Regions from separate parts of the Bradyrhizobium sp. MI1.3 genome, predicted to be linked through region 3. Evidence: predicted binding sites of a transcription regulator. Region 3 holds the regulator's gene; each other region holds the start of a gene.
What was found. The regulator PhoB, encoded in region 3, activates phosphate uptake and scavenging genes when phosphate is short. The targets are predictions, from matches to a motif close to TGTCATNNANCTGTCAT.
Positions count from the first base shown of each region.

Region 1: a site for PhoB is predicted at 3,424-3,440, ahead of AC0L3A_RS01605 (DUF47 domain-containing protein). Genes of this name have one in related genera too.
Region 2: a site for PhoB is predicted at 1,426-1,442, ahead of AC0L3A_RS01085 (acetoacetate decarboxylase). Genes of this name have one in related genera too.

Region 1 covers NZ_JBVVPQ010000002.1:87,288-97,115, reverse strand. Annotated here, with positions in the region: gene AC0L3A_RS01620 (peptide chain release factor 3) at 1-1,242, opposite strand, end outside; gene sugE (quaternary ammonium compound efflux SMR transporter SugE) at 1,405-1,719, shown strand; gene AC0L3A_RS01610 (inorganic phosphate transporter) at 1,712-2,719, opposite strand; gene AC0L3A_RS01605 (DUF47 domain-containing protein) at 2,735-3,379, opposite strand; gene AC0L3A_RS01600 (branched-chain amino acid ABC transporter permease) at 3,538-4,506, opposite strand; gene AC0L3A_RS01595 (branched-chain amino acid ABC transporter permease) at 4,508-5,371, opposite strand; gene AC0L3A_RS01590 (ABC transporter substrate-binding protein) at 5,444-6,667, opposite strand; gene AC0L3A_RS01585 (ABC transporter ATP-binding protein) at 6,701-7,447, opposite strand; gene AC0L3A_RS01580 (ABC transporter ATP-binding protein) at 7,440-8,195, opposite strand; gene AC0L3A_RS01575 (hypothetical protein) at 8,531-9,214, shown strand; gene AC0L3A_RS01570 (ArsC family reductase) at 9,218-9,592, opposite strand; gene AC0L3A_RS01565 (tRNA-binding protein) at 9,698-9,828, shown strand, end outside.
Region 2 covers NZ_JBVVPQ010000002.1:20-9,847, forward strand. Annotated here, with positions in the region: gene AC0L3A_RS01080 (patatin-like phospholipase family protein) at 184-1,359, opposite strand; gene AC0L3A_RS01085 (acetoacetate decarboxylase) at 1,615-2,394, shown strand; gene AC0L3A_RS01090 (transporter) at 2,504-3,520, shown strand; gene AC0L3A_RS01095 (carbohydrate porin) at 3,543-4,946, shown strand; gene AC0L3A_RS01100 (MFS transporter) at 4,943-6,238, opposite strand; gene AC0L3A_RS01105 (acetyl-CoA C-acyltransferase) at 6,349-7,545, opposite strand; gene AC0L3A_RS01110 (enoyl-CoA hydratase) at 7,811-8,581, opposite strand; gene AC0L3A_RS01115 (PaaI family thioesterase) at 8,731-9,270, shown strand; gene AC0L3A_RS01120 (TetR/AcrR family transcriptional regulator) at 9,330-9,828, shown strand, end outside.
Region 3 covers NZ_JBVVPQ010000036.1:66,999-76,826, forward strand. Annotated here, with positions in the region: gene AC0L3A_RS24725 (putative bifunctional lysylphosphatidylglycerol flippase/synthetase) at 1-867, shown strand, start outside; gene AC0L3A_RS24730 (ATP-binding protein) at 901-2,199, shown strand; gene pstS (phosphate ABC transporter substrate-binding protein PstS) at 2,343-3,356, shown strand; gene pstC (phosphate ABC transporter permease subunit PstC) at 3,456-4,445, shown strand; gene pstA (phosphate ABC transporter permease PstA) at 4,450-5,295, shown strand; gene pstB (phosphate ABC transporter ATP-binding protein PstB) at 5,292-6,113, shown strand; gene phoU (phosphate signaling complex protein PhoU) at 6,125-6,841, shown strand; gene phoB (phosphate regulon transcriptional regulator PhoB) at 6,865-7,572, shown strand; gene AC0L3A_RS24765 (GcrA family cell cycle regulator) at 7,792-8,304, opposite strand; gene AC0L3A_RS24770 (aspartate aminotransferase family protein) at 8,760-9,828, shown strand, end outside.

The sequences.
Region 1 (9,828 bases), on a different contig from region 3:
TTTCATCGCATCGGTGAGACGTACGCGGCGGACGATTTCCGGCGCAAAGCTCGGCACGCCGACGAAGTTGAAATCCTCACCGTCGGTCAGCGTATCGCCGATGCGCAGCGTGCCGTGATTGGGAATGCCGACGACATCGCCGGCATAAGCCTCGTCCGCAACCGAACGGTCCTGCGCGAAGAAGAATTGCGGGCTCGACAGCGGCATGCTCTTGCCGGTGCGCACGAGCTTCGCCTTCATGCCGCGGCTGAGCTTGCCGGAGCAGAGGCGGGCGAAGGCGATACGGTCGCGATGGTTGGGATCCATGTTGGCCTGGATCTTGAACACGAAGGCGCTCATGCGCGGGTCGGTGGCTTCGACCTTGCGCTGGTCGCTCTCCTGCGCGCGCGGCTCGGGCGCGAACTTGCCGAGGCCTTGCAGCAGGTCGCCGACGCCGAAATTGCGTAGCGCGCTGCCGAAATAGACCGGCGTCAGATGGCCCTCGCGAAACGCTTCGAGCTCGAACGGCTTTGAAGCCGCGGTGACGAGCTCGAGCTCGTCCTTGACCGCTGACACGTCGAGATTGGCGTTGAGCTTGGCGAGCTCGGCGATCTCGATCTGCTGCGCCGCGCCGGTCTTGGCACCGCCGCCTTCGAGCAGGCGCACGCCGCCATTGACGACGTCATAGGTGCCGAGGAACTCGCGGCCGCGGCCGACAGGCCAGGTCATTGGCGTGGTATCGAGCGCCAGCGTCTTCTCGATCTCGTCCAGGAGCTCGAAGACGTCGCGGCTCTCGCGGTCCATCTTGTTGATGAAGGTGATGATCGGGATGTCGCGAAGACGACATACCTCGAACAGCTTTCGGGTGCGCGCCTCGATGCCCTTGGCAGCGTCGATCACCATGACGGCGGAATCGACCGCCGTGAGCGTGCGATAGGTATCTTCCGAAAAGTCCTCGTGACCCGGCGTGTCCAGCAGGTTGAAAACGAGGCCCTCGAACTCGAAGGTCATGACCGAGGTCACGACCGAGATTCCGCGCTCGCGCTCGATCTTCATCCAGTCCGAACGCGTGTTGCGGCGCTCGCCCTTGGCCTTGACCTGGCCGGCCAGATTGATGGCGCCACCGAACAGCAGCAGCTTTTCGGTCAGCGTGGTCTTGCCGGCGTCCGGATGCGAGATGATCGCAAAGGTACGCCGCCGCGACACTTCAGCGGCAAGCGAGGAACGGGCCGTCGATTCGGCTGTGGTGGCGATGTCGGACATTGCGGCAGCGTTTGGCAGGGAAAATGAGCCTGATCAAGCCTCATCTGGTGATTGCGGAGCCTTCCGGCCAGCCCCATATCGGGCTTGTTTGGGAGGGACGGCCTTCCCTTCCTATCGGCACGCCAGTCGCGGGGACGACCCTGCCTTGAATGGAGGGTCGTCATGGCCTGGAGCATCCTGTTCGTCGCCGGTCTGCTGGAGGTCTCCTGGGCGATCGGCCTCAAATATACCGAGGGGTTCAGCAAGCTCGTTCCGTCAGTCCTCACACTCGGCGCCATGGCCGGCAGCATCCTCCTGCTCGGGCTCGCCCTCAAATCGCTGCCGATTGGAACCGCTTATGCCGTCTGGACCGGCATCGGCGCGGTCGGTACCGCGACGCTCGGCATCATCCTGTTCGGCGAGCCGGCCACCGCGTTCCGCCTCGCCAGCATCGGGCTGATCGTCGCCGGGATTGTCGGGCTGAAGCTGGTTACTTGACGAAGAGCTTGACCGCCCACCAGGAGAGCGCGGCGACGATGGCCGAGGCCGGCATCGTGATCACCCAGGCATAGACGATCGAGCTGGCGACGTTCCAGCGCACCGCCGAAAGGCGGCGGGCGGCGCCGACGCCGACGATGGCCCCGGTGATGGTGTGGGTGGTCGAGACTGGAACGCCGAGGAAGGTCGCCATGAACAGGGTCGCGGCACCGCCGGTCTCGGCGCAAAAGCCCTGCATCGGGGTCAGCTTGGTGATGCGCAGGCCCATGGTGCGAACGATGCGCCAGCCGCCCATCAGCGTCCCCATCGCCATCGCGGCCTGGCACGAGAGCACCACCCAGAAGGGGACGAAGAATTCGCCGCCGAGCTGGCCCTGCGAATAGAGCAGCACGGCGATGATGCCCATGGTCTTCTGCGCATCGTTGCCGCCATGGCCAAGCGAATAGAGCGAGGCGGAGGCGAATTGCAGGATGCGGAAGGCGCGATCCACGGCAAAGGGCGTGGAGCGCACCGAGGCCCAGGAGACGATCGCGACCAGCACCATCGCGAGCAGGAAGCCGACGAGCGGAGACAGCACGATAGCGATCACCGTCTTGGACAATCCGCTCCAGACCGCCGCCGAAAGGCCGGCTTTGGCCACACCGGCACCAAACAAGCCGCCGATCAATGCATGAGACGAGGACGATGGGATGCCGAGGGCCCATGTCACGAGGTTCCAGACGATGGCGCCGACGAGCGCGGCGAAGATCACCTGGGCATCCACGATCGCGGGATCGATGATGCCGGTGCCGATGGTCTGGGCGACGTGCAGTCCGAACACCATGAAGGCGACGAAATTGAAGAACGCGGCCCAGAACACCGCGTATTGCGGCCGCAGCACGCGGGTCGAGACGATGGTCGCAATCGAATTGGCGGCGTCGTGCAGGCCGTTCAGGAAGTCGAACAGCAGCGCGACGGCAATCAATCCGACCAGGACGGGAAGACCCAACGCAACATCCACGGCGTCGCCCCTGCCCTAAACTTGCTCGATGACGATGCTGTTGATCTCGTTCGCGACGTCGTCGAAGCGGTCGGCGACTTTCTCGAGATGGTCGTAGATCTCTGCGCCGACGATGAAATCCATCGCGTTGCCGTCGCGATGCTTGAGGAACAGTTCCTTCAGCCCGATATCATGGAGATCGTCGACGCGGCCTTCCAGCTTGCCCAGCTCTTCGGTGATCGCAGTCAGCATAGCCACGTTCTGACCGATCTTCTGCATCAACGGCAGCGCACGGCCGACCAGATTGGCGCATTCGATCAGGAGCCCGCCGATCTCCCGCATCGGCGGCTCGAAGCTGCGGACCTCGAACAGCATCACGGCCTTGGCGGTCTGCTGCATCTGGTCGATGGCGTCGTCCATCGAGGTGATCAGGTTCTTGATGTCGCCGCGGTCGAACGGGGTGATGAAGGTGCGACGCACCGCCGTCAGCACCTCACGGGTGATATTGTCCGCATCGTTCTCGAACTGGTTGACGCGCTGGCAATAGACCGGCGTCTCCTCGCCCCCGTTGAGCATGCTCTGGAGCGCGATCGAGCCCTGGATCACGGTCTGGGCGTGGCGGTCGAACAGGTCGAAGAACCGTTCTTCCTTGGGCAGGAAAGAGCGAAACAATCGCATCATGGGAGAGAAACTACCGGTTGGATAATGGCTTGGCCAAAGGGGGCCGTCATGAAACTGTCATAGACCATTTTCGATCCACGCGCGTGCCACCTCACGCCCGTGGAGCCGGATCATCCACCGCTTTCGCGAGTCAACACATCTTCCATTAGATCAATGACTTACAGCGACCGCCGGAAGTAATGCGCGATTTCGCCGATGACGCCACGGCGGAAGGTGAGCACGCAGATCACGAAGATCGAGCCCTGGATCACGGTCACCCACTGCCCGAACCCCGCCAGATATTGCTGCATGGCGATGATCACGAAGGCACCGACCACGGGACCGAACACGGTTCCTAGACCACCGACCAGCGTCATCAGCACGACTTCGCCCGACATCGACCAGTGCACGTCGGTGAGCGAGGCATTCTGCGCCACGAAGACTTTCAGCGCACCGGCAAAGCCGGCCAGCGTGCCCGACAGCACGAAAGCCAGGAACTTGTACTGATCGGTCCGGTAACCCAGCGAGATCGCGCGCGGCTCGTTCTCGCGGATCGCCTTGAGGACTTCGCCGAACGGTGAGTTGATGATGCGGAAGATCAGCAAGAAGCCGGCGAGGAAGCCGACCAGAACCACGTAATAGAGCACGGTCGGCTTGGTCAGATCGAACAGGCCAAACATGCGTCCTTGCGGGATGCCCTGGATACCGTCTTCGCCATGGGTGAACGGCGCCTGGAGGTAGATGAAGTACAGAAGCTGCGACAGCGCCAGCGTGATCATCGAGAAATAGATGCCCTGGCGCCGGATCGAGATATAGCCCGTGATGAGCGAGAGCACGAAGGCACCGGCGACGCCGACGAGGATGCCGAGCTCCGGCGGCAGCGCCCAGACCTTCAGAGCATGCGCGCTGCAATAGCCGGCCGTGCCCAGGAACATCGCATGACCGAAGGACAGCAAACCGCCATAGCCGATCAGCAGGTTGAAGGCGCAGGCGAGCAGCGCGAAGCACAGTGCCTGCATCACGAAGAACGGGTAGACTCCCGTGAATGGCACCGAAGCCAGCAGCAGCGCCATCACCACGAACACGATCATCTCGTCGCGGATCGCGCGCGGGGTTACCGGCAGCGTGTCGTCCGTCAAGGCTGTCATATCAGGCCGCCCTTCCCGTCAATCCCGTTGGCTTCACCAAGAGCACCAGCACCATCAGCACGAACACGACGGTGTTGGAGGCCTCGGGGTAGAAATATTTGGTCATGCCCTCGATCACACCGAGCGCAAAGCCGGTGATGATGGAGCCCATGATCGATCCCATGCCGCCGATCACGACCACCGCGAACACCACGATGATCAGGTCGGCGCCCATCAGCGGCCGCACCTGGTTGATCGGCGCCGAGAGCACGCCAGCAAGCGCGGCCAGGCCGACACCCAAACCATAGGTCAGCGTGATCATGCGCGGCACGTTGACGCCGAAAGCGCGCACCAGCGTCGGGTTCTCAGTCGCGGCACGCAAATAGGCGCCGAGCCGCGTCTTCTCGATCAGGAACCAGGTCGCAACACACACGATCAGCGAGAAGATGACGACCCAGCCGCGATAGATGGGCAGGAACATGAAGCCGAGATTCATGCCGCCCTTGAGCTGGTCCGGAATGGCGTAAGGCATGCCGGAGGAGCCGAAATAGTTCTGGAACACGCCCTGCACGATCAGCGCAATGCCGAAGGTCAGGAGCAGGCCGTAGAGATGATCGAGCCCCGTCAGCCATTGCAGCATGGTCCGTTCCAGGATCATGCCGAAGATGCCGACGATGATCGGGGCAAGCAGTAACGCCCACCAGTAGTTGATGCCGCCGATGTTCAGCAGGAAGTAGGCGACGAACGCGCCCATCATGTAGAGCGCGCCATGGGCGAAATTGATGATGTTGAGCATGCCGAAGATCACGGCAAGCCCGAGACTGAGCAGCGCGTAGAACGAGCCGTTGATCAGTCCCACCAGTAGCTGAGCGTAAAGAGCCTGCATCGATCCCGCACCCGGTCCCTTCGGCGTTCCCTGAAAGTCGCCCGCAGGCCTGATGGCCTGCGGGCGGTTATCTTACTTCTTCAAGAGCGCGCACTTGCTCTCGGACAGCGGCGTGAAGGCCTGGTCGCCCGGTACCGTGCCGACCAGCTTGTAGAAGTCCCACGGTCCCTTGGACTCGGAGGGCTTCTTCACCTCGAACAGATAGGCATTGTGGATGGTGCGACCGTTGGGCTGGATCTCGCCCTTGCCGAACAGATCGTCTTCCGTCGGCATCGACTTCATCTTCTCGACGACCTTGGCGCCGTCGTGCGGGTTGCCGCCGAGCGCTTCCAGTGCCTTGAAATAGTGACGCACGCCCGCATAGACGCCGGCCTGCACCATGGTCGGCGGCGCGTTGTTCTTCATCTTCTCGGCGAAGCGCTTGGAGAACGCCCGGGTCTGGTCGTTCATGTCCCAGTAGAAGGTCTCGGTGAAGTTGAGGCCTTGAGCGGTCTCGAGCCCGATCGCCTTGACGTCAGTCAGGAACAGCAGCAGCGCCGCGAGCTTCTGGCCGCCCTTGACGATGCCGAACTCGGCCGCCTGCTTGATCGTGTTGGTGGTGTCGCCGCCCGCATTGGCAAGGCCGATGATCTTGGCCTTGGAGGCCTGCGCCTGGAGCAGGAAGGACGAGAAGTCCGGCGTGTTCAGCGGGTGCTTGACGCCGCCGACCACCTTGCCGCCATTGGCCGTAACGACAGCGGTGGTGTCGCGCTCCAGCGCCGCGCCAAAGGCGTAGTCCGCGGTCAGAAAGAACCAGGTGTCGCCGCCAGCCTTCACCAGCGCCTGGCCGGTGGTGTGGGCCAGCATGTAGGTGTCGTAGGTCCAGTGCACCGTGTTGGGCGAGCACTGCGCGTTGGTCAAATCCGAGGTCGCCGCGCCCGAGTTGATGTAGACGCCGTTCTTTTCCTTGACGACGTTGTTGACCGCAAGCGCCACGCCGGAATTCGGCACGTCGACGATGACGTCGACCTTGTCGACGTCAAACCATTGCCGCGCGATCGCGGTGCCGATGTCGGGCTTGTTCTGGTGATCACCCGAGATGATGTCGATCTTCCAGCCCTTCGCAGCCAGGCCGGAATCTTCAATGGCCATCTGCGCGGCGAGCGTCGAGCCCGGTCCGCCGAGGTCGGCATAGAGCCCGGACTGATCGGACAGCGCGCCGATCTTGACGGTCTTGTCCTGCGCGAAGGCTGCACCGGTGGCGGTCACGGCCAGCGCCGTGCCGAGCAGAAACGACGCAATCGACTTTGTCATCATGCTACTTCCCTATGAATCTTTTTGTTGGCAGTTCTAGACGCCGAGATAGGTGTGGAGCTTGTCCATGTTGGCGGCAAGCTCCGCATTGGAAAATCCGTCAATGATCTTGCCGTGCTCGACCACGTAATAGCGGTCGGCGACGGTGGACGCGAACCGGAAGTTCTGCTCGACCAGGAGGATCGTAAAACCCTCTTTCTTGAGCCGCGCAATGGTGTGGCCGATCTGCTGGATGATGACGGGCGCGAGACCCTCGGTCGGCTCGTCCAGCATCAGGAAGTTCGCACCGGTGCGCAGGATGCGCGCGATCGCGAGCATCTGCTGCTCGCCGCCGGAGAGTTTGGTTCCCTGGCTGTTGAGCCGTTCCTTCAGGTTCGGAAACAGATCGAAGATCTGCTCGAGCGGCAATCCGCCGGGACGCACCACCGGTGGCAACAGCAGGTTCTCCCGGACATCGAGGCTGGAGAAAATTCCGCGCTCTTCCGGGCAGAACGCGATTCCCATCCGCGCGATCTTGTCCGAGGTCGTGCGGATGATGTCCTGGTTGTTGAACTTCACCGAGCCGGTGCGCTTGCCGATGATGCCCATGATCGACTTCAGCGTGGTGGTCTTGCCGGCGCCGTTGCGCCCGAGCAGGGTGACGACCTCGCCTGCGTTCACGTCGAAGTTGATCCCGTGCAGGATGTGGGACTCGCCGTACCAGGCTTCCAGGTTGCGGACCTGGAGGAGGTTGCCGCCGCTCGCGGCCTTTGCGGGAGCTTCCGCCGTTGCAGTCTCAGCCATGACCGGCTCCCAGATAGGCTTCCTTGACGCGTTCGTCCTTGGTGAGCTCGCTGTAATGGCCTTGCGCGAGCACCTGCCCGCGCGTCAACACGGTGATGATGTCGGAGAGATTGGCCACGACGCTCAGATTATGCTCGACCATCAGGATGGTGTATTTCGCGGAAATGCGCTTGATCAGCGCCGCGATCTTATCGATGTCCTCGTGGCCCATGCCGGCCATCGGCTCGTCCAGCAGCATCATCTCAGGGTCGAGTGCGAGCGTGGTTGCGATCTCCAGTGCGCGCTTGCGCCCGTAGGGCATCTCGACCGCGGGCGTATTGGAAAACTCGCTGAGGCCGACATCGTTCAACAGCTCGCGCGCGCGATCGTTGAATTGGTTGAGCACGGACTTTGAGCGCCAGAAATCGAAGGAGCTGCCGTGCTGGCGCTGAAGCGCGACGCGGACGTTTTCCAGCGCGGTGAGATGGGGAAATACGGCCGAGATCTGGAACGAGCGAACCAGCCCCAGGCGGGCCACATCGGCGGGCGCCATCGCGGTGATGTCCTGCCCCTTGTACAGGATTTTTCCGGCAGACGGTTTGAGGAACTTGGTCAAAAGATTGAAACACGTCGTCTTGCCGGCACCGTTCGGGCCGATCAACGCGTGAATGCTCCCACGGCGAACCTTGAGCGCAACGTCGCGGACGGCGAAGAAGCCCGCGAACTCCTTGGTCAAGCCTTCCGTTTCGAGAATGAACTCATCGGCCAAACAGTTTTCCCCCTGCCCGCACAACGCGCGTGGCTATCCTTGTTGCTTCGGCTTTCCGGAGGCCTTGGAGCCACTCCCTGGAGCCCATCCGGAACGCCGCCTCCGGGCGCGGAATATGCCGGAGGTGACGGGGGTTAGGCAAGGCGGAAAGCTGAGCAGGTCAGGCCTCCGGCCGGGAGACTTATGCTCCCTTAGTCGGACGTGTTTTGATGTCGCGCCTGCCCGGCTTCCCGGTTCGCAAAGCGCCGGTCATCAAGCCGTCGTTAACGGTCTTTCGTTCCATGCGCCAGCCTTCATAGAAAATTTTCCCGCAGCGAGGATCATGCGCGGGTTTCATGCGTCCGGAATTTCTATTCGCCGGGAATATTGTGTTGGATTTTGCAAGCGCCGCTCCTTCCGTGGTCAAGTCGATCAGGCAGCGTGATCTCCTGAACACGTGGCTGCGGCTCTATGCGCGCGAGCAGACGGCCCCGGCGATTTGGGAGTACCAGCCTGCGCGGCTCGAGGAAGAGCTCTCCGATCTGATCTATTATACGGTGGACATGTCGACGCCGACACCGCGTCTGACCATCCAGAGCGAAGGTACGCGCATCTCGCGCGCCTATGGACACACCGGCAAGGGCGTTCTGCTCGACGACTATATCGGGCCGCGTCTCGTGCCCCTGGTAATGCCGGTCTATCATGAATGCGTGGCGCGCGGGGTGCCAGTCTACAGCGTTGCCGACGTCGATGACATCTACGGCCGTATCGTCGCCTATGAGCGCCTGCTGCTGCCGTTCCAGACCGACGGCAAGGTCTGTCACATCATCGCATCGCTCAAGACCTTCTGCGAGGACGGCGGCTTCGAGATCAAGAATCTGATGCGCGGAAATGACGCGCTGCCGCGCCCGAGATTGCGCGCGGTGATCGACCGCGACCTGTTCCACCGCACCCCAGGCCGCATCGCGCGGGCCGAGCTGGTCGAGTTCGCGGACCAGCAGGGCTCCGGCCTTCCCAGCGAGATCATCGAGCTGAACTAGCGCTCAGCGCGATTTGGCGGCGGCTTCCTTGGTCTTGACTTCCTTGGCATAGACGTCCGGCTTGAAGCCGACCAGCAGCTTGCCGCCAACTTCGAGCACCGGCCGCTTGATCATCGATGGTTGCGCTAGCATCAACGCCAGCGCCTTTTTCTCGGAGAGGCCTTCCTTGTCGGCATCGGGCAGCTTCTTGAATGTCGTCCCGGCGCGGTTGAGCAGCGTCTCCCAACCGACCCTGTCGCTCCACTGCTTGAGCTTGTCCTTCTCCACGCCCGCCGTCTTGTAGTCGTGAAACGCGTAGGCGACGCCATGGCTGTCGAGCCAGGCGCGCGCCTTCTTCATGGTGTCGCAGTTCTTGATGCCGTAGATGATGTTGGGCAAAACGTTCCTCGCGCATCCGTCGTATCGTGATCCCAAGGCGTTGTACGCAACTCCGGTTCGCGCGACAATATTGCGAATGACGCCAGCTCTTCGAACGGACACTCCATGCACGTCACTCACGATCCAGCCGCGACTGCGTCGCCGACCATCGACTTCGACACCTTCCTCGCGGTCGATATCCGCGTCGGCACCATCGTCGATGCGAAGCCGTTCCCGGAGGCGCGCAAGCCGGCCTG
Region 2 (9,828 bases), on a different contig from region 3:
TGTGCGAGCAAGACGCGCACGGGGTGGACGACAGGTGACGCCGGCGCCCGGCCTTCCCTGCGCCCTTTCTTTCGAGAGGGTGCTAAGACTAGAGCAAAGCTCGGGCAAAATGAGTCGCGAGAATGCGAAAGTGTGCCTGCAAGCCGGGAACGGGAATTGGGTGATCGCGACGGGACGATAGAGCTACGCGCTCTCCGTCTCCCGGTGCACGTCGTGCACCACGAGGCCCATGCCTTCGTCGGGCATCTTGATCCAGTCGCGGCGCTTCAGGGTGCGCTTGGTGTCTTCGTAGCCGGAGGTCCAGTGCTCGCGCATCGAGGTGCCCGAGAACTCGTGGTCCTTGGCGTCGCCCTCGTAGGCCTTCTGCTGGTAGATCAGATGCAGGATCGCGATCTCAGGCATGTGGCGCAGGCTCGACTTGAGTTTGCGCTCCTCCTCGGAGAGCTGCTCGTCGGGCAGCTTGGCCAAGGCCTTGTAGAGCAGGACCTTGAGGTTGTGGGTGCGGCGGTAGACGTCGGTGTTGTGGCGGGTGCGCGAGGAATACATGATGTCCTTGTGGCGGGCCATCACGTCCTGGATCGAGCGCGGCAGCACGCCGCGTGCGCTGAACAGGTCGACCTGGAACACCAGCGAATTGAGCGCGTCTTCCTGGTCGAGCAGGTGCTGAAGCGGCGTGTTGGAGACGATGCCGCCGTCCCAGAAATGATCGGTGCCGATCCGCACCATCGGCAGTGCCGGCGGCAGGGCGCCGGAAGCCATGATGTGCTCCGGCTCGATCTCGTCGTGGGAATTGTCGAAATAGATGAAATTGCCGGAGAGCACGTTCACGGCGCCCACCGCGAAGCGAACCTTCTTCTCGTTGATGAGGTCGAAGTCGACGAGCTCGAGCAGGCTCTCTTTCAGCGGCATCGTGTCGTAATAGCTGGTGGCGGTCCGGGCGCCGACCGGGCTCAGCCAGGGATTGACCTGATGCGGGCTGAAGAAGCCCGGTTGGCCCATCGCCGACGTCATCCACGCGCTGGTGAGATTGCGCCACTGGCGGAAGATGTCTCCGTCAGGCGTGTAGTGCCAGATCTTGCGGTTGGTGATGCGCTCCCAGAAGATGCGCAGCGCCTCGAGCCGCTTCTCCGGCTTGTTGCCCGCGATGATGGCGGAGTTGATCGCGCCGATCGAGACGCCACAGACCCAGTCGGGCTCGATGCCGGCCTCGTGCAGCGCCTGGTAGACGCCGGCCTGGTACGCGCCGAGCGCGCCGCCACCTTGCAGCACCAGCGCAACGCGGTCGCAGCGCTCGGGCCGCCAGCCTCGTGCGGGAGGCTGATGCGTCTGATGAGCCGGTTGCGACGTTCGGGCGTCCATGGTGTGCCTCCTGGCAAGCATGGAGATCATGCTTCAATGACAGAGGCCAAACGATTGCGTCGGGCGGTGACGGCGTGATGACATTCTGGCGCCGGTGCATCGCTTGCATGCACCATGACCGCCTTGGGAATGGCTGCGGTCGTGCGGCTGACGGAAATCCTTCACATCGCAGTCAATGACGGCGGCTAGCAATCTGCATCGCCGCCTGACGCCGCCGGGTGGGCATCACATGAGCACCACGAGAGGAGACCAGCGATGCGCAGGGAAGATTTGCTGAGGCTTCCGTCGATGCCGGCGGCTGGGCCGAGCTATCCGGCCGGGCCCTATCGCTTCGTCAACCGTGAATTCCTCGTCATCACCTACGAGACTGATCCGGACCTGATCCGCGCCGGCCTGCCTGAGCCGCTGGAGCCGATCGACCAGCCGATCGTGCATTACGAATGGATCAGGATGCCGGACTCGTCCGGCTTCGGCAGCTACACCGAATCCGGCCTCGTCATCCCCGCGCGCCTGCACGGCGAGGAGGTCAACTTCGTCTCGCAGATGTATCTGGACGATGATCCGCCGATCGCCGCCGGCCGCGAGATCTGGGGCTTTCCCAAGAAATACGCCCATCCCAAACTCGAGATCGTCAAAGACACGCTGACGGGCACGCTGGAATATGCCGGCCAACTCGTCGCCATGGGCACGATGGGCTACAAGCACGAGAGCATGGCCGGCAACGGCGATCTGACCCGGGCGACGCTGTCGAAAACGCAGATCAATCTGAAGATGATCCCCGGCGTCGACGGCCGCCTCGAGATCTGCCAACTGGTCGCGATCAACCTCATCGACATCGTGCCGAAGGGCTCCTGGATGGGGCCCGGCCGGCTGCATCTGGTGCCGCATGTCAATGCGCCCGTCGCCGATTTCCCGGTCCGCCGCTGCCTCGGCGCGCATCATTACATCGCCGACCTGACGCTGCCGTTCGGCCGCGTCGTGCACGACTACATCAGGGAAGCCGAGTTGGCCACCACCGGGCTGGCCGCCGAGTAGGGCGTCATCATCAAACTGTAACAATGCCGTAATTGAGTACCCGCGAAGGTCCGGGAGATGCCGTCAGCCATCTTCCGGAGCGGGGCATTCGTTGACGGTGGGAGTTGGTATGGCCGAGCCGGCTAAGCTTGTCAGCACGATATCGGATTCCGTGCCTTGCATTCCCGGCCTGGTGTGGGCATTCCGCCTCCACAGCGACGGCGGCGCCGAGGCGCTGCCGATCGACCAGCCGATCGAGTTCAGTCACGACGGCCGGCTCTGGTTGCATTTCAACCTCACGGACACGCGCGCACGGCCGTGGATCGCCGCATCACAGCTGCCGCCGCTCGCGCGCGAACTCTTGCTGTCCAACGACACCTTCCAGCAGCTTCACGTCATCGACCACTGCGTCTACGGCGTGTTCTCCGACCTCGTGCGCGACATCGGCAGTGCGACGGAGGAGACCGCGTTCCTGCGCTTCGCCATGACCGAGCGGCTCCTGATCAGCGGCCGCCATCAGGCGCTGTGCTCGGCGGATGCGACACGCCGGGTGCTCGAAGGCGGCTACCGCGTCGACAATGTCGCCCATCTCCTCGAAAAGATCGTCGATGAGGTCGCCGACACGCTTGATAGGATGGCCGATAAGCTCGGTCAGGAGATCGACGAGATCGAGGAGCGAATTCTGGCCGACGACGCCAAGCCGGAGATGCGCCGCAATCTTGGCCGGCTGCGCCGGACCTGCGTCAGGCTGCATCGCCAGCTCACCGGCCTGCGTACGCTGTTCCATCGCCTCGACCAGAAGAACACCGACCACCTTTCGCCGGACCTGCGTATCCAGGCCGGCAAGCTGGCGCAGCGGCTGGACGGCCTCGACCACGACATCGTGGAACTGCGCGAACGCAGCCGCCTGCTCGAGGAGGAGCTGCGCTTCAAGAACGAGGAGCAAAGCAACAACCACCTCCACACGCTCTCGATCGTGACCTCGCTGCTGCTTCCGCCGACGCTGATCACCGGCATCTTCGGCATGAACACCAAGGGCCTGCCTCTGACCGAGGTCGAGAGTGGATTTTTCTGGGCGGCTCTCCTGATGGCCTCGTCGGTCGGCGCGGCCTATCTCTTCATGCGGCGTACCGGTATCTTCAAGTAAAGCACGCCAGTCGGTATCAGCCGTGATCGGGACCGCACATCTATTTCCGCTGCGAAATGCGGCCGCGATTGTGCTGGCCTGGACGATCGCGAGCACCAGCGCGCTGGCCGGCGCCAAGGACGAGAACGCGGCGGAGTGGCTAGCTCCAAAATGGTTCAACGAGTGGCATGACGGCCTCGCCAACAAGGGCCTGAATTTCGGCGCCGCCTACATCGCCGACAACATTGGAAATTTGTCCGGCGGCGTTAGGCGCGGCGCTATCCATTTCGGCCGGCTCGATCTTTCGGTCGATGCCGATCTCGACAAGCTGGTCGGCTGGAGCGGCGGCCGCTTCTACGCCAACGCGTTCGTGATCTACGGGCGAGGCCTCAGTCGCAACTACATCATGAATCTCGCGACCATCAGCGAGATCGAGGCGTTGCCGGACCAGCGGCTCTACAATGCCTATTTCGAGCAGAGCTTCTTCAACGACCGCCTGAACATCAGGGCCGGCCAGCAGGCCGCCGATGTCGAGTTTTTCGACAGCCAGACCGACGATCTCTTCATCAACGGCACCTTCGGCTGGCCCGCGATCAAGGCCTCGAATCTCCCGGCCGGCGGCCCGGCACCGCCAATCGCAGTCCCCGGCATTCGCATCAAGGCCGCGCTGACCGATCAGATCACCGCGTTCGGTGCCGTCTTCAATGGCGATCCGTCAGGCCCGGGCAATCAGGATCCGCAGCTGCGCGACCATCATGGTCTTGCCTTCCGCGTCAACGACCCGCCTTGGGTGATCGGGCAGGTCCGCTTCAACTACGACCTCGATATCGGCGGCCGTTCGCTCGCCGGCAATTTTACGCCGGGCGCCTGGAAGCATTATGGCTCGTTCGACAGTCAGCGCTTCGCCACGGATGGGCGGTCGATCGCCGATCCCGACGGCAGCGGCATTCCGGCAAAGCTTCGCGGCAATTACGGTATCTTCGCGGTGATCGAGCAGGTGCTGTACCGGCCGCCGGAGGTCAGGGAGAGCACCACTTCGGCCTCGATCCCGGGTGTCACCGCGTTCGGCCGCATCGCCTACAGCCCGCCGGACCGCAACCTGATCGATCTCTATCTCGACGGCGGCATCGGCTTTGTCGGCTTCGTATCCGGTCGTCCGCTCGATCGCTTCGGCGTGGCGGCGGCCTACATGCGCATCTCGAACTCCGCGCGCAACCTCGACGTCGATACCCAATTCTTCACGGGCATCCAGAGCCCAGTGCGCAGCAACGAGACCCTGATCGAGATGATCTATGAGGCGCACATCAAGCCGGGCTGGCTGATCGCGCCGTACTTCCAATATGTGTTCCGTCCCTCGGGCGGCATCCCGAATCCGGACGACCCGAGCGGTGTTGCGCGGATTGGTGACGCCGCGGTCTTCGGCGTCACCACCACGATCAGGTACTAAGCCATCGCGGCTTGCGGCTTTGGCTTCGGTTGTCGCGAGAGCGTCAGCACGATCAGCGAGGCGAACACGCAGAGCGCGCCGGCGATGAAGAAGGCGGGCAGGTAGCTCTGATAGACCGTCCGCGAGAAACCGGCCCCGAAGGCGGCGGTGCCTGCACCGAGCTGGTGGCCGGCAAAGATCCAGCCGAACACCAGATTGGCGCGCTCGGGCCCAAATTTCTGCGCGGTGAGGCGCACCGTGGGCGGTACGGTTGCGATCCAGTCGAGCCCATAGAACATCGCGAAGATCGAGAGCCCATAGAACGAGAAATCGCTGAAGGGGAGGAAGATCAGCGAGAGCCCGCGCAGGCCGTAATACCAGAACAGCAAATAGCGGTTGTCGTAGCGGTCCGACAGCCAGCCCGACATGATGGTGCCGAAGAAGTCGAAGATGCCCATCGCGGCCAGCAAGCCCGCGGCCTGCACCTGCGGGATGCCGAAATCGAGGCACATCGGAATCAGATGCACCTGCACCAGGCCATTGGTGGATGCACCGCAGACGAAGAACGTCGCAAACAGGACCCAGAACGCGCTGCTCTTCGAGGCGTCGCGCAGCGTGCCGAGTGCAACGCCCGTGATCGAGCCATGGCTGACGGGCGGCGGGGGCAGGGGTGTGGTGCCTTTGTCGCCAAACGGGCGCAGGCCCAGATCGCTCGGACGGTCGCGCATCGCGAGCAGGACCGCCAGGGCAGAAACACCAAGCGCGATGCAGACGAAGCCGAGCGCAAGCCGCCAGCCGAAACGTTCGGTCAGGCTTGCCAGCAGCGGCAGGAACACGAGCTGGCCGGTGGCGACGCTCGCGGTCATGATGCCGACGACGAGGCCGCGCCGCGCCGCGAACCAGCGCGTCGCGATGGTGGCGCCCAGCACCAGCGCGGTCATGCCGGTGCCGATCCCGATCACGACGCCCCACAGCGCGACGAGCTGCCAGACCTCTGTCATGCCGAGCGAGAGCACCAGCGCCGAGACCACGATGAGCTGTGCGGTCAGGGTGACGTTGCGCAGGCCGTAGCGGTTGAGCAGGGCAGCCGCGAACGGCGCCATCAGCCCGAACAGGATGAAGCGGATCGACAGCGCGGAGGAGATCTCCGCCGTGCTCCAGCCGAACTCCTTCTGAAGCGGAACGATGAACACGCCGGGCGCGCCGACCGTGCCGGCGCTGATCAGCGCGGTGAGGAAGGTCACGCCGACCATCACCCAGCCGTAGTGGATATTGCGGCGGCCGAGCGTTGCCGCGAGCCAGTTCGAGATCATTGGGCCTCAATCTTGATGGGCAGGATTTGAAACACCTGCGCGAGTTTGCAGAATGGCACGGGACGCGTCCGTCTGAAATGACGGAGTTCCCTCATTTCCGGACTTTTACGTCAGTGCGTCAGGCGCTCCACCGCGATCGCGGTGGCTTCGCCGCCGCCGATGCAGAGCGCCGCCACGCCGCGCTTGAGGTTTCGCGCCTCGAGCGCATGCAGCAGCGTCACGATCAGCCGTGCGCCGGTGGCGCCGATGGGATGGCCGAGCGCGCAGGCGCCGCCGTTGATGTTGAGCTTGTCGCGGGGAATGCCGAGATCGCGCTGGGCCGCCATCGCCACCACGGCGAAGGCTTCGTTGATCTCGAACAGATCGACATCGCCGGCGCTCCAACCGATCTTGTCGAGCAGCTTGCGGATCGCCGGGATCGGCGCCGTGGTGAACCATTGCGGCTCCTGGCTGTGGGTGGCGTGGCCCTTGATCTCGGCGAGAGCCGGCAGGCCGCTGCGATCGGCGAGCGAGCGCTTCGTCAGCACCAGCGCGGCGGCGCCGTCGGCGTTGGCGGAGGAGGCCGCCGGCGTGATGGTGCCGTTGGCGCGGAACGCCGGCTTCAGCCCGGGGATCTTTGCGGGATCGACCTTGAGCGGATGCTCGTCATTGGCAACGATGCGGGGACCTGCCTTCTCGCTCAGCGTGATCGGCGCAATCTCGGCCTTGAACGCGCCGCCCTCGACCGCCTTGCGCGCGCGGCCCAATGTTTCCATCGCATAGGCGTCCTGGTCCTTGCGGGTGAACTGATAGGCTTCGGCGGTAGCCTCGCCGAAATCGCCCATGGAGCGGCCGGTCTCGTAGGCGTCTTCGAGGCCGTCCATCATCATGTGGTCGATGATGCGGTCGTGGCCGGCGCGGTAGCCGCCGCGCGCCTTGGCGAGCAGATACGGCGCATTGCTCATGCTTTCCATGCCGCCGGAGACGACGATCTCGGCCGAGCCGGCGCGGATGATGTCGTGCGCCAGCATGGTCGCCTTCATGCCGGAGCCGCAGACCTTGTTCACGGTGGTCGCGCCGGTGGCGTCGGGCAAGCCGGCGGCACGCGCAGCCTGGCGCGCCGGGGCCTGGCCCTGACCCGCGGGAAGGACGCAGCCCATGAAGACCTCGTCGACCTTCTCCGGCGCAAGCTTGGCACGCTCGAGTGCCGCGCCGATCACGTGCGATCCGAGCTTGTGCGCGGGGAGCGGCGACAGCTCGCCCATGAAGCGGCCGAGCGGGCTACGGACGGCGGAGACGATGACGACGGGATCGGCGGCTTCGGCCATGGTGGAGACTCCCTATGATGTCGGGTATGTAAGATTATGATCATCATATGATGCGGCGCAAAAAATGCAACCGCGTCCGGCATGAGAAATTGTCGTGGCTCAGATGAGATTTGCTCGTTCGATCGGACGAGGTTGTCCCACAACTTGCTGTCATCGCCCGCGCAGGCGGGCGATCCAGTACGCCGAGGCAGTTGTGACTGAACCGATGGCGCGCGGAGTACTGGATGCCCCGCCTTCGCGGGGCATGACATCGTTGCTGATGGCCCTACCGCTTCCGATTCACGAACGCGCCCATCAGTCGCGTCGGCTCGTCCGTCAGGAACGACTCGCCGAACACCTTGACGCTCAAATTCACCGATTCCGTCAGCGGCAGCTCCTCCCATTGTCGCAGTAGTGCTTTCTGCGAGCGCAGCGCCTCGGGGCCGCATTCGAGAAGGGCCTTCACGAGGTGCTCGACCTCGGCATCGAGCCCGCCCTCCGGCGCGACCTTGTCGACCAGTCCCCACGCCAGAGCCGTCGCCGCGTCGATGTTCTCAGCGGTCATCACCAGCCAGCGCGCGCGGGCCCACCCGATCAGGCGCGGCAGCAGCGCGGCATGGATCACCGAGGGAATGCCGACCCGCACCTCCGGCATACCGAAATGCGCGTCATGGGCGGCGATGCGGAAATCGCAGGCGGCCGCGACTTCGAGCCCGCCGCCGAGGCACCAGCCGGGCATGCGCGCGATCATCGGGGCCGGGAAGGCGCGCACGGCCTCGCAGAGGTCGCGCAGGCGGCTGATGAAAGCCTCGGCGGAATTCTGGTCGAGCCTGGCCATCTCCTTGATGTCGGCGCCGCCGATCATGCTCTTCTCGCTCTGGCCGCGCAGCACCACGACCCGGATGCTGCGGTCGGACGAGAGCTGCTGCAAGCCTTCGCGCACCGCATCGGTGATGGGCGAGCCCAAAATGTTCAGCGAGCCGGCGTTGCAGATCGCGACATGAACGACGCCGCGCGCATCGCGCGTCACGCCGCAGTGGTGGTTGAGCATTTCCATGAGGGGATCTCTGAGTTCGTGGACGCGCGAATACGCCGGTCGGATCACACTTCCGGGCCGAAACGCATTGCTTGTCAAGCGGGCGGGGAGGGAGTTGCCAGCGCGAAGTCCGCGGCATAATATGATGTAAATCATACAAAGAGGCCGCAATGACCAACATCGATCAACTCGACCTGTTTTCGCCCGCGCAGCGGCGCGAGCGGGTGGTGGAGTGGCAGGTGCCTGCGCCGGTTGCGAAAGTGGCGATGGGCCTGTCAGGCATGGATGCGATGCTGGGCATCCGCGACGGAAGGCTGCCGCCGCCACCCTTTGCCAAGCTGATCGGCTTCGTCATGGCCGTGGTCGAGCCGGGCCGGATCGTCATGGAACTCGAACCGCGCGAGGATCTCGAGAACACCATCGGCCTCCTGCACGGAGCCACAGCCGCCGCGCTGATCGACACCGCCATGGGGTGTGCGATCTCGACCCGGCTGGAGCCCGGGCAGGGCTCCGTCACCCTCGATCTGAAAATGACCTTCCTGCGTCCGCTCTCGGTCCGGTCCGGGCTGATCGCCGCCGAAGGCAAGGTGATCAAGCTGGGACGCCAGACCAGCTACGCCGAGGGCTTCGTCCGCGACGGTAAGGGGGCGCTTGCGGTGCACGCAACGGCGACCTTTTCCATGATCGGCAACAATTTTACCGGGAATTAATGCGCCGTCCGACCGATATCCGTGTTATTAGATGACCTCCGACATCCAATGAGATCCGCATGCGCTATTCCCGGGAACACAAGCAGGAAACCCACGACCGCATCGTGAAGAAAGCTTCCGTGCGGCTGCGCGAAAAGGGTGCCCACGGCATCGGCGTCGCCGATCTCATGAAGGAAGCGGGCCTCACCCATGGCGGCTTCTACGCCCATTTCGATTCCCGCGAGGCGCTGGTGATCGAGGCGTTCGATTACGCCATGAATCGCTCGATGGAGCACTGGCGCAAGCAATCCGATCAAGTTGCGCCGGAGAAGCAGCTCCCCCAGATCGTCGAGACCTATCTCTCCACGGTGCATCGCGACAACCCCGGTCACGGCTGCTCGATCCCCGCGCTCGGCGCCGAGATCGCCCGGGAGAGCCCGAAGACGCGAAAGGCCTTTGCCGGCAAGCTCGACGAAATGATCGAGATGATCACGGACTTCATCCCGAATCTGCCGCGCAAGGCTGCGCGCAAGCAGGCGATCGCGACGCTGGCGACGATGGCCGGCACCATGTTGCTCG
Region 3 (9,828 bases):
GCGGCTTTGTTCGTCGCCGCGGGCTATTTCACGCTGACCTTCTACGACCTGTTCGCCGTGCGCGCGATCGGCCACGCCCACGTCCCCTATCGCATCAACGCGCTCGCCGCCTTCACCAGCTATTCGATCGGCCACAATGTCGGCGCCAGCGTCTTCACCGGCGGCGCGGTGCGCTACCGCATCTATTCCGCCTACGGCCTGAACGCGATCGACGTCGCAAAGATCTGCTTCCTCGCCGGCCTGACCTTCTGGCTCGGCAATGCCGCGGTGCTGGGCCTCGGCATCTCCTATCATCCGGAGGCCGCGGCCTCGATCGACATGCTTCCGCCCTGGCTGAACCGGATGCTGGCGATGATGATCATCGTCGGGCTGGTCGCCTACGTGGTCTGGGTCTGGACCCAGCCCCGGATGGTCGGCCGCGGGCCCTGGACCGTGATGCTGCCGGGCGGCCCGCTGACGCTGCTCCAGATCGCGATCGGCATCATCGATCTCGGCTTCTGCGCGCTGGCGATGTACGTGCTGGTCCCGGACGAGCCCAATCTCGGCTTCGTGGTGGTCGCGGTGATCTTCGTCTCGGCCACGCTGCTCGGCTTTGCCAGCCATTCGCCCGGAGGCCTTGGCGTGTTCGACGCGGCCATGCTGGTCGGACTCTGGCAGATGGACCGCGAGGAGCTGCTGGGCGGGATGCTGCTGTTCCGCGTCCTCTATTATCTGTCCCCTTTCGTCATATCTGTAATCTTGCTGACGTTTCGCGAAGTTATCATCGGCGCACGATCGAAGCGCCTGCAGCAGGCGGCGCTCAAGCTCGACCCCGGGCCCGCGCCTAAAGCCGCTTACGTGAGAAAGCGCAGCGACAGCGGCGCCTGACCGGCGCAACGTCCTTTGGAGAAGCCCGCCCCGATGGCGATCGACGCCCCATCTTCTCCCTCCTCCCAGCCCTGGTCCGACCGGCTGCGGCACTCGACCGTCATCCTGATCGCCGCGGCGCTGGCGCTGTCGGTGGTGGTCTCGCTGGGCGAATTGTCGGCACTGCATGCGATTGCGGTGTTCTTCTGCGTCGCGGCCGCAGCGCTGATCCCGTGGCGCCTGCACGATACTGCCGCCTCGCGCGAAGAGACCCGCCGCGTCAACCCGGTCGAGAGCGCGGCGGTCGCCGCGGTGGTTGCCGGCATGCCCGATCCCGCGGTGCTGCTCGACCGCGCCGGCCGCGTCATCCATCTCAACGCCGCAGCCGCCCAGCTCGCGCCGGCGCTGCGCCGAAATGAGCTCGCTCAGTTCGCGCTGCGCTCGCCCGAGATCATCACGGCGCTGCGCGAGTCGATCGCGACCACCGAGCCGCGGCGCGCGACCTATCTCGACCATGTCCCGGTCGATCGCTGGATGGAGCTGACCATCACGCCGGTGCCGGTGCCGACCACCTTCGGCGGCGCCGACAAATGCATGCTGATGACCTTTCACGACCAGACGCCGCTGCGTCGGGTCGAGGAGATGCGGGCCGATTTCGTCGCCAACGCCAGCCACGAGCTGCGCACGCCGCTGGCCGCACTGTCCGGCTTCATCGACACGCTTCAGGGGCAGGCCAAGGACGATCCCAAGGCGCGCGAGCGCTTCCTCGGCATCATGCACAACCAGGCCACCCGGATGGCGCGCCTGATCGACGATCTGCTGTCGCTGTCGCGGGTGGAGCTGTCGGCCCATGTGCGGCCCGACACCCTCGTCGACCTGCTGCCGATCATCTTGCAGGTCGCCGACGGGCTCGAGCCGCTGGCGCGGGAACGCCAGGTCGAGGTCGAGACCCAGCTCCCTGAGATCCCGGTACTGATCGCGGGGGACCGCGAGGAGCTGCTCCGCCTGTTCGAGAATTTGATCGAGAACGCGCTCAAATACGGCGCCGCGGGCGGTCGCGTCATCGTGTCGCTGATGCCAGGCGCCGCCCCTGATGGAACTCAGGAAATCCGGGTCCTGGTCCGGGATTTCGGCCCCGGCATCGCGCCGGAGCATCTGCCGCGGCTGACCGAACGGTTCTACCGGGTCGATGTCGGCGACAGCCGCTCGCAGGGCGGCACCGGCCTCGGATTATCGCTGGTGAAACATATTCTTAACCGCCATCGCGGCCGGCTTTTGATCGAAAGCGTGCCCAAACAGGGCGCCACTTTCACCGCCTGTTTCCCCCAGGGCAAGCCTGCGGCTCTGAGCTAAATTCCAGCGATTTCAGCTGCTTAACGCTGTCATCCGACTGTCACCAAACCTTCGTAAAAGCTCAGCTGTCCGCTCCTAAAGGGGCGGCACGGGGAGCGCGATCGGGCGCGGATGGCGCTTCGCTCCCCTGTATGGAGACCAGCATGAATTTCCTCAAAACACTCGTCGCTGCTGGCATCGTCGCCGCATCGACGACGGCGGCCTTTGCTGCCGATATCACCGGTGCCGGTGCGACGTTCCCGTTCCCGATCTATTCCAAATGGGCTGACGCCTATAAGAAGGAGACCGGCAACGGTCTGAACTACCAGTCGATCGGCTCCGGCGGCGGCATCAAGCAGATCCAGGCCAAGACCGTGACCTTCGGCGCCAGCGACGCGCCGCTCAAGGCCGAGCAGCTCGAGAAGGACGGCCTCGTCCAGTGGCCGATGGTGATGGGTGCCATCGTTCCCGTCGTCAACATCGAGGGCGTGAAGCCCGGCGAGATGGTGTTCGACGGCGAGACGCTGGCCAGCATCTATCTCGGCAAGATCACCAAATGGGATGACGCCGCGATCAAGAAGCTCAACCCGAACGTGAAGCTGCCCTCGGAGGCCATCACCGTGGTCCGCCGTTCGGACGGCTCTGGCACCACCTTCAACTTCACCAACTACCTCGCCAAGGCCAGCGCGGACTGGAAGAGCAAGGTCGGTGAGGGTACCGCGGTCGAGTGGCCGGTCGGCGTCGGCGCCAAGGGCAACGAAGGCGTGTCCGGCAACATCAGCCAGACCAAGAACTCGATCGGCTACGTCGAGTACGCCTATGCCAAGCAGAACAAGCTGACCTACACCGGTCTCGTCAACAAGGCCGGCAAGCCGGTGCAGCCCACCGTCGAAGCGTTCCAGGCGGCCGCCTCCAACGCCGACTGGGCCAAGGCTCCCGGCTACTACGTCATCCTGACCGACCAGCCCGGCGAGAAGTCCTGGCCGATCACGGCGGCGACCTTCATCCTGATGCACAAGGACGCCACCGACAAGGCGGCCTCGCAGGAAGCCATCAAGTTCTTCCGCTGGGCCTTCAAGAACGGCGGCAAGGCGGCTGAAGAGCTCGACTACATCCCGATGCCGGACCCGGTCGTTCAGCTGATCGAGAAGACCTGGGCTGCCGAAATCAAGAGCTAGCTTCGCGACGCTCGTGCCCCGGATGCGCTGCGCCGCATCCGGGGCACGGACCAACAAAAAAACGTATGCTATTTAGTACAGGGGATCGGCGTGGCAGAGATGGCCGTTCAGAGCGATGTAATCGACGACGCCGGACCGTATGATCGCGCCAAGGCCTTGAGCGCGTTCAAGCTCGGCGACGTTACCTTCTACTGGATCACGCGGCTCTCCGCGATCTCGGTGCTTCTGATCCTCGGCGGCATCATCATTTCGCTGATCGTCGGCGCCTTCCCGGCGATGAAGGAATTCGGGGTCTCGTTCCTGTGGACGCAGCGCTGGGCGCCGTCGGCCGATCCGCCGGTGCTCGGCGCGCTCGGGCCAATGTACGGCACGCTCGTCACCTCCTTCATCGCGATGCTGATCGCCATTCCCGTGGGTCTCGGCATTGCGATCTTCCTCACCGAGCTCTGCCCGCAACGGCTGCGCCGCCCGATCGGCATGGCGATCGAGCTGCTCGCCGGCATCCCCTCGATCATCTACGGCATGTGGGGCTTCTTCGTGTTGGGTCCGTTCCTCGCCAACACGTTCCAGCCCTTCATGATCAAGATCTTCGACGGCGTGCCCGTGCTGGGCGCGATCTTCGCAGGTCCCCCGTCCTATCTCAGCCTGTTCAATGCCGCGCTGATCCTCGCCATCATGGTGCTGCCCTTCATCACCTCGATCTCAGTCGACGTGTTCAAGACCGTGCCTCCGGTGCTGAAGGAAGCCGCCTACGGCGTCGGCTGCACCACCTGGGAAGTCGTCCGCAGCGTGGTGATCCCCTACACCCGCGTCGGCGTCATCGGTGGCGTCATGCTGGCGCTGGGCCGGGCGCTCGGCGAGACCATGGCGGTGACCTTCATCATCGGCAACTCGTTCCGGATCTCGTCCTCGATCTTCGCCCCCGGCACCACGATCTCGGCGGCGATCGCATCCGAGTTCGCCGAGAGCGACGGCCTGCACCAGTCCGGCCTGATCCTGCTCGGCCTCCTGCTGTTCGTGCTGACCTTCTTCGTGCTCGCAGCGGCGCGGCTGATGCTGATGCGGCTGGAAAAGAAGGCGGGGAACTAGCGCCATGAATCCGATCTATTCACGCCGCCGCCGCAAGGACATCGTCGTTCGCGGGCTCTGCATCGCCGCAACGGCCTTCGGCGTCACCTGGCTCGCGCTGATCCTGATCACGCTGCTCTACAATGGACTGGCGGGACTCAATGTCCAGCTGTTCACCGAGAACACGCCGCCTCCCGGATCGAACGAGGGCGGCCTGCTCAACGCCATCGTCGGCTCGCTGATCATGACCGTGATCGGCGTCGGCATTGGCGCGCCGCTCGGCATGTTCGCCGGCACCTATCTCGCCGAATACGGCCGCAATGACCGGCTGACCTCGGTGATCCGCTTCATCAACGACATCCTGCTCTCGGCGCCCTCGATCATCATCGGCCTGTTCATCTACGGCGCGGTGGTGGTGCCGATGCGCGGCTTCTCGGCGATCGCAGGCTCGCTCGCGCTCGCGGTCATCGTGATCCCGGTGGTGCTGCGCACGACCGAGGACATGCTGCTGCTGGTGCCGAACGCGCTGCGCGAGGCGGCCTCGGCGCTCGGCCTGCCGCGTTCGCTGGTGATCAAGCGGATCGCTTATCGCGCCGCGCGCTCCGGCCTCATCACCGGCGTGCTGCTCGCAACCGCTCGCGTCGCCGGTGAAACTGCGCCGCTGCTGTTCACCGCGCTGTCGAACCAGTTCTTCAGCCTCGGCCTGAATAAGACGATGGCGAACCTGCCTGTCACCATCAACAACTTCGTGCAGAGCCCCTATGCCTATTGGAAGCAATTGGCCTGGAGCGGGGCGCTGCTCATCACCCTGACCGTTCTTGCCCTTAATATTGGCGCGCGCATCCTTGGCGCCGAGAGGACCGCAAAATGAGTGATCTTTCCGTATCGATGAGCGCGGCCGGTGGGCTGCCCCACGCGCCGGTGCTGCCGGAGGCGCCCCCGAAGGTGACCGTGCGCAACCTGAACTTCTATTACGGCGAGCACCACGCGCTGAAGAACATCAACCTGACGCTGGGCGCCAATCGCGTCACGGCGTTCATCGGTCCGTCGGGCTGCGGCAAGTCGACCCTGCTGCGCATCTTCAACCGGATGTACGACCTCTATCCCGGCCAGCGCGCCACTGGTCAGCTGATGCTCGACCAGACCAACATCCTCGACGGCAAGCTGGACCTCAATTTGCTGCGCGCCCGCGTCGGCATGGTGTTCCAGAAGCCGACGCCGTTCCCGATGACGATCTACGAGAACATCGCGTTCGGCATCCGCCTGTATGAGAAGATCTCGAAGTCCGAAATGGACGGCCGCGTCGAGAAGGCGCTGCGCGGCGGCGCGCTGTGGAACGAGGTCAAGGACAAGCTCAACGCCTCCGGCCTGTCGCTCTCCGGCGGCCAGCAGCAGCGCCTCTGCATCGCCCGCACCGTCGCGGTGCGGCCCGAGGTGATCCTGTTCGACGAACCCTGTTCGGCGCTCGACCCGATCTCGACCGCCAAGGTCGAGGAGCTGATCCAGGAGCTGTCCGAGGATTACACGATCGCGATCGTCACCCACAACATGCAGCAGGCGGCGCGCGTCTCCGACAAGACCGCCTTCATGTATCTCGGCGAGCTGATCGAGTTCGACGACACCAGCAAGATCTTCACGTCGCCGACCGACCGGCGCACGCAGGATTACATCACCGGCCGGTTCGGCTGAGGAGACGCGACATGGCTTCCGAACATACCGCAAAGGCTTTCGACACCGACCTCCAGGAACTCACCCGCCTGGTCGCCGAGATGGGCGGCATCGCCGAGCGCATGATCGTCGAGTCCGTCGACGCGCTGATCCGCCGCGACGTCCCGCTCGGCCAGCGCGTCGTCGCCATCGACACCGAGCTCGACGCGCTGCAGAAGCGCATCGAGGAGCGTGCGGTGCTCACCATCGCCCGCCGCCAGCCGATGGCGGTCGATCTGCGCGAGATCGTCGGCGCCATGCGCGTCGCGACCGATCTCGAGCGCATCGGCGACCTCGCCAAGAACATGGGCAAGCGCGTCGCGGCGCTGGAGACGGACTTCCATCCGCTCAAGCTGTTCCGCGGCCTCGAGCACATGACCGACCTCGTGCAGCAGCAGGTCAAGTCGGTGCTGGACGCCTATGCCGCGCATGATTTGCCGGCGGCGATGGCGGTGTGGAAGGGCGACGAGGAAGTCGACGCCATCTGCACCTCGCTGTTCCGCGAGCTCCTCACCTACATGATGGAGGATCCGCGCAACATCTCGTTCTGTATTCACCTGATGTTCTGCGCCAAGAACATCGAGCGGATCGGCGACCACGCCACCAACATCGCCGAGACCGTGTTCTACATGATCGAGGGCCAGGCGATCACCGACAAGCGGCCGAAGGGCGACATGACGACCTTCGCCAACACGGTACCGAACACCTGAAGACTTAAGGGAGCGACGACGCGATGGGCGCACGCATTATGGTGGTTGAGGACGAGGAAGCCCTGACCGAGCTTCTCCGCTACAACCTCGAAGGCGACGGCTATGACGTCGAGACGGTGATGCGCGGCGACGACGCCGACACCCGCCTCAAGGAGCACATCCCCGATCTGATCGTGCTCGACTGGATGCTGCCGGGCCTGTCAGGCATCGAATTGTGCCGGCGGCTTCGCACCCGTCCCGAGACCAAGCAGCTCCCGATCATCATGCTCACCGCGCGCGGTGAGGAGAGCGAGCGGGTGCGGGGTCTTGCGACCGGCGCCGACGATTACATCGTCAAGCCGTTCTCGGTGCCGGAGCTGCTGGCACGCGTGAAGGGCCTGCTGCGGCGTGCAAGCCCGGAGCGGCTCGCCACCGTGCTTGCTTTTGGCGACATCGAGCTCGACCGTGACAAGCGCCGCGTGGCGCGATCGGGCCGGCCGATCGATCTCGGTCCGACCGAATATCGCCTGCTGGAGTTCTTCCTGGAGCATCCGGGCCGGGTGTTCTCGCGCGAGCAACTGCTCGACAGCGTCTGGGGCCGCGACATCTATATCGACGAGCGTACCGTCGACGTGCATATCGGCCGCCTGCGCAAGCTGCTCAATCTCGGCCGCGAGCAAGACCCGATCCGCACCGTCCGCGGCGCCGGCTACGCGCTGGATGATCGGTTTGCGAAGGCGGAGCAGGTGTAGGGTTGCAGGCTTGTTTGTTGGCGAGCTGTCCCTGCATTCTCCGATGTCGTCCCGGACAAGCGAGCGCTGATCCGGGACCCATAACCACAGGGAGTGGTTTGGCGAAGACTCAGAGTTACCCCTTTCGCACGACTACTGCGTGCTCGGAGTATGGGTCCTGGCTTTCGCCAGGACGACACTGAAATTATTGAACTGTCTTTGCGCGACGACTTGCCCTGATTACCGCGGACCCGGCTTCACCGGTGCGCGGCGCCGATCCGACGCCGGCTGGTACGCAACACGCGAGTGCTGGGCGCAATAGGGCAGGCCGGACAGCGCCCGTCCACCGCAGAAGAAGAAGTCCGGGCTCGAGGGATCGCCGACCGGCCAGTGGCAGGTCGCCTCGTTCAATTCGAGCAGCGACAGCCGCTGGCTCATCGGCACCACGTTGTCGTAGGTGACCGGATCCGGCTCAGCCTCGACCTCGAAGGCCTGCGCCAGCGCGGTGTTGCCGCGCGAGATCGGGCGGCTCACCCGCATCATGTGCTGCGCGGGGCGCGCCTTGCGCGGCCGGGGCGCTGCCGATGATGGGCTCTTGGCGCGGCCCGAAAGACCGAGCCTGTGCACTTTGCCGATCACGGCATTGCGGGTCACATTGCCGAGCTCCGCCGCGATCTGGCTGGCCGAAAGTCCGGCCTCCCAGAGCTTTTTCAGCTGCTCGACGCGATCATCGGACCAGGTCAAAACCGTCATTGCACCCTTTCCCTCGCTGCGCGCCAGCCATCCTGGGGCCTCGCAGCGAATGCCTAAGCCTTCAAAAACCCGTGCCGCCAGAATCCCTTAAGGCTCGCCGGGCGCGTCTTGAACGCCCGAACGTTTACGCCGGTACATAAGGACTTAAAGATCAGAACCACTGCACGAGATGTCGTATCTGACAATCCAAACGCTACAATATGGCGTGACTCCCGCGCAAGAGTCCGCCGACTCGCTTCCACATGTTCCGTGGCTAAATCCCGCAAAATCGGCACCGCAAGACTACGGATTCAGCGTTTCGCGAGGCTTTCCGGGCGGCATTGACACCCGTTTCACCAGGCCTAAGATAGTCGCACGTGCCGCCCTCAAGAGGCGGCACGTTTCGTTTTCCGGGCCGGTCGATGGTGCGTTGCGTAATGCACGCTTACACCGTCCGCAACATTCAAGTGACCGTCATGACTAACAGCGCAGCGCCGCATTTGCTCCCCGTTTTCGCCAGGTCCGACCTCGGTTTCGAGCGTGGCGAAGGCTGCTGGCTGATCGCGACCAATGGCGAGCGCTATCTCGATTTCACCTCCGGGGTGGCGGTGAATGCGCTCGGCCATGCCCATCCGGCGCTGGTCGCGGCGTTGCAGGAACAGGCCACGAAGCTCTGGCACATGTCGAACCTGTTCCAGAGCCCGGACGGCGAAAAGCTTGCCGCGCGCCTGTGCAATGAAAGTTTCGCGGACTTCGTGTTCTTCTGCAATTCCGGCGCCGAAGCGCTGGAATGCGTGATCAAGGTCGTGCGCCGCTATCACGCCGCGAAGGGCCATCCAGACCGCTATCGCATGATCACCTTCGAAGGCGCCTTCCATGGCCGCACGCTGGCGACGCTGGCCGCGACGGGTTCGGCAAAATATCTCGAAGGTTTCGGCCCACCCATGGAGGGCTTCGACCAGGTTGCGCATGGCGATCTCGAGGCAGTGAAAAAGGCGATCGGTCCGCAGACCGCCGGCATCCTGATCGAGCCGATCCAGGGCGAGGGCGGTGTGCGTTCGGCAACGCCTGCCTTCCTGAGGGCGTTGCGCCAGCTCTGCGACGAGCGCGGCCTGTTGCTCGCCTTCGACGAGGTGCAGACCGGCATGGGCCGCACCGGCGATCTGTTCGCGTACCGCCGCCTTGGCGTCGAACCCGACGTGATGTCGCTGGCCAAGGCGCTCGGCGGCGGCTTCCCGATCGGCGCCTGCCTTGCGACCGCGGAAGCGGCGTCCGGCATGACGCCGGGCTCGCACGGCTCGACCTTCGGCGGCAATCCGCTCGCGATCGCGGCGGCGAATGCCGTGCTCGACGTCATGCTCAAGCCCGGCTTCTTCGACCACGTGCAGAGGATGTCGCTGCTGCTCAAGCAGAAGCTCGCCTCCGTGATCGACCGTCATGGCGATGTCGTCAGCGAAGTGCGCGGCGAGGGCCTCCTGATCGGCATCAAGGCCGTGGTGCCTTCCGGCGATCTCGTTGCCGCCTTGCGCGCCGAAAAGCTGCTCA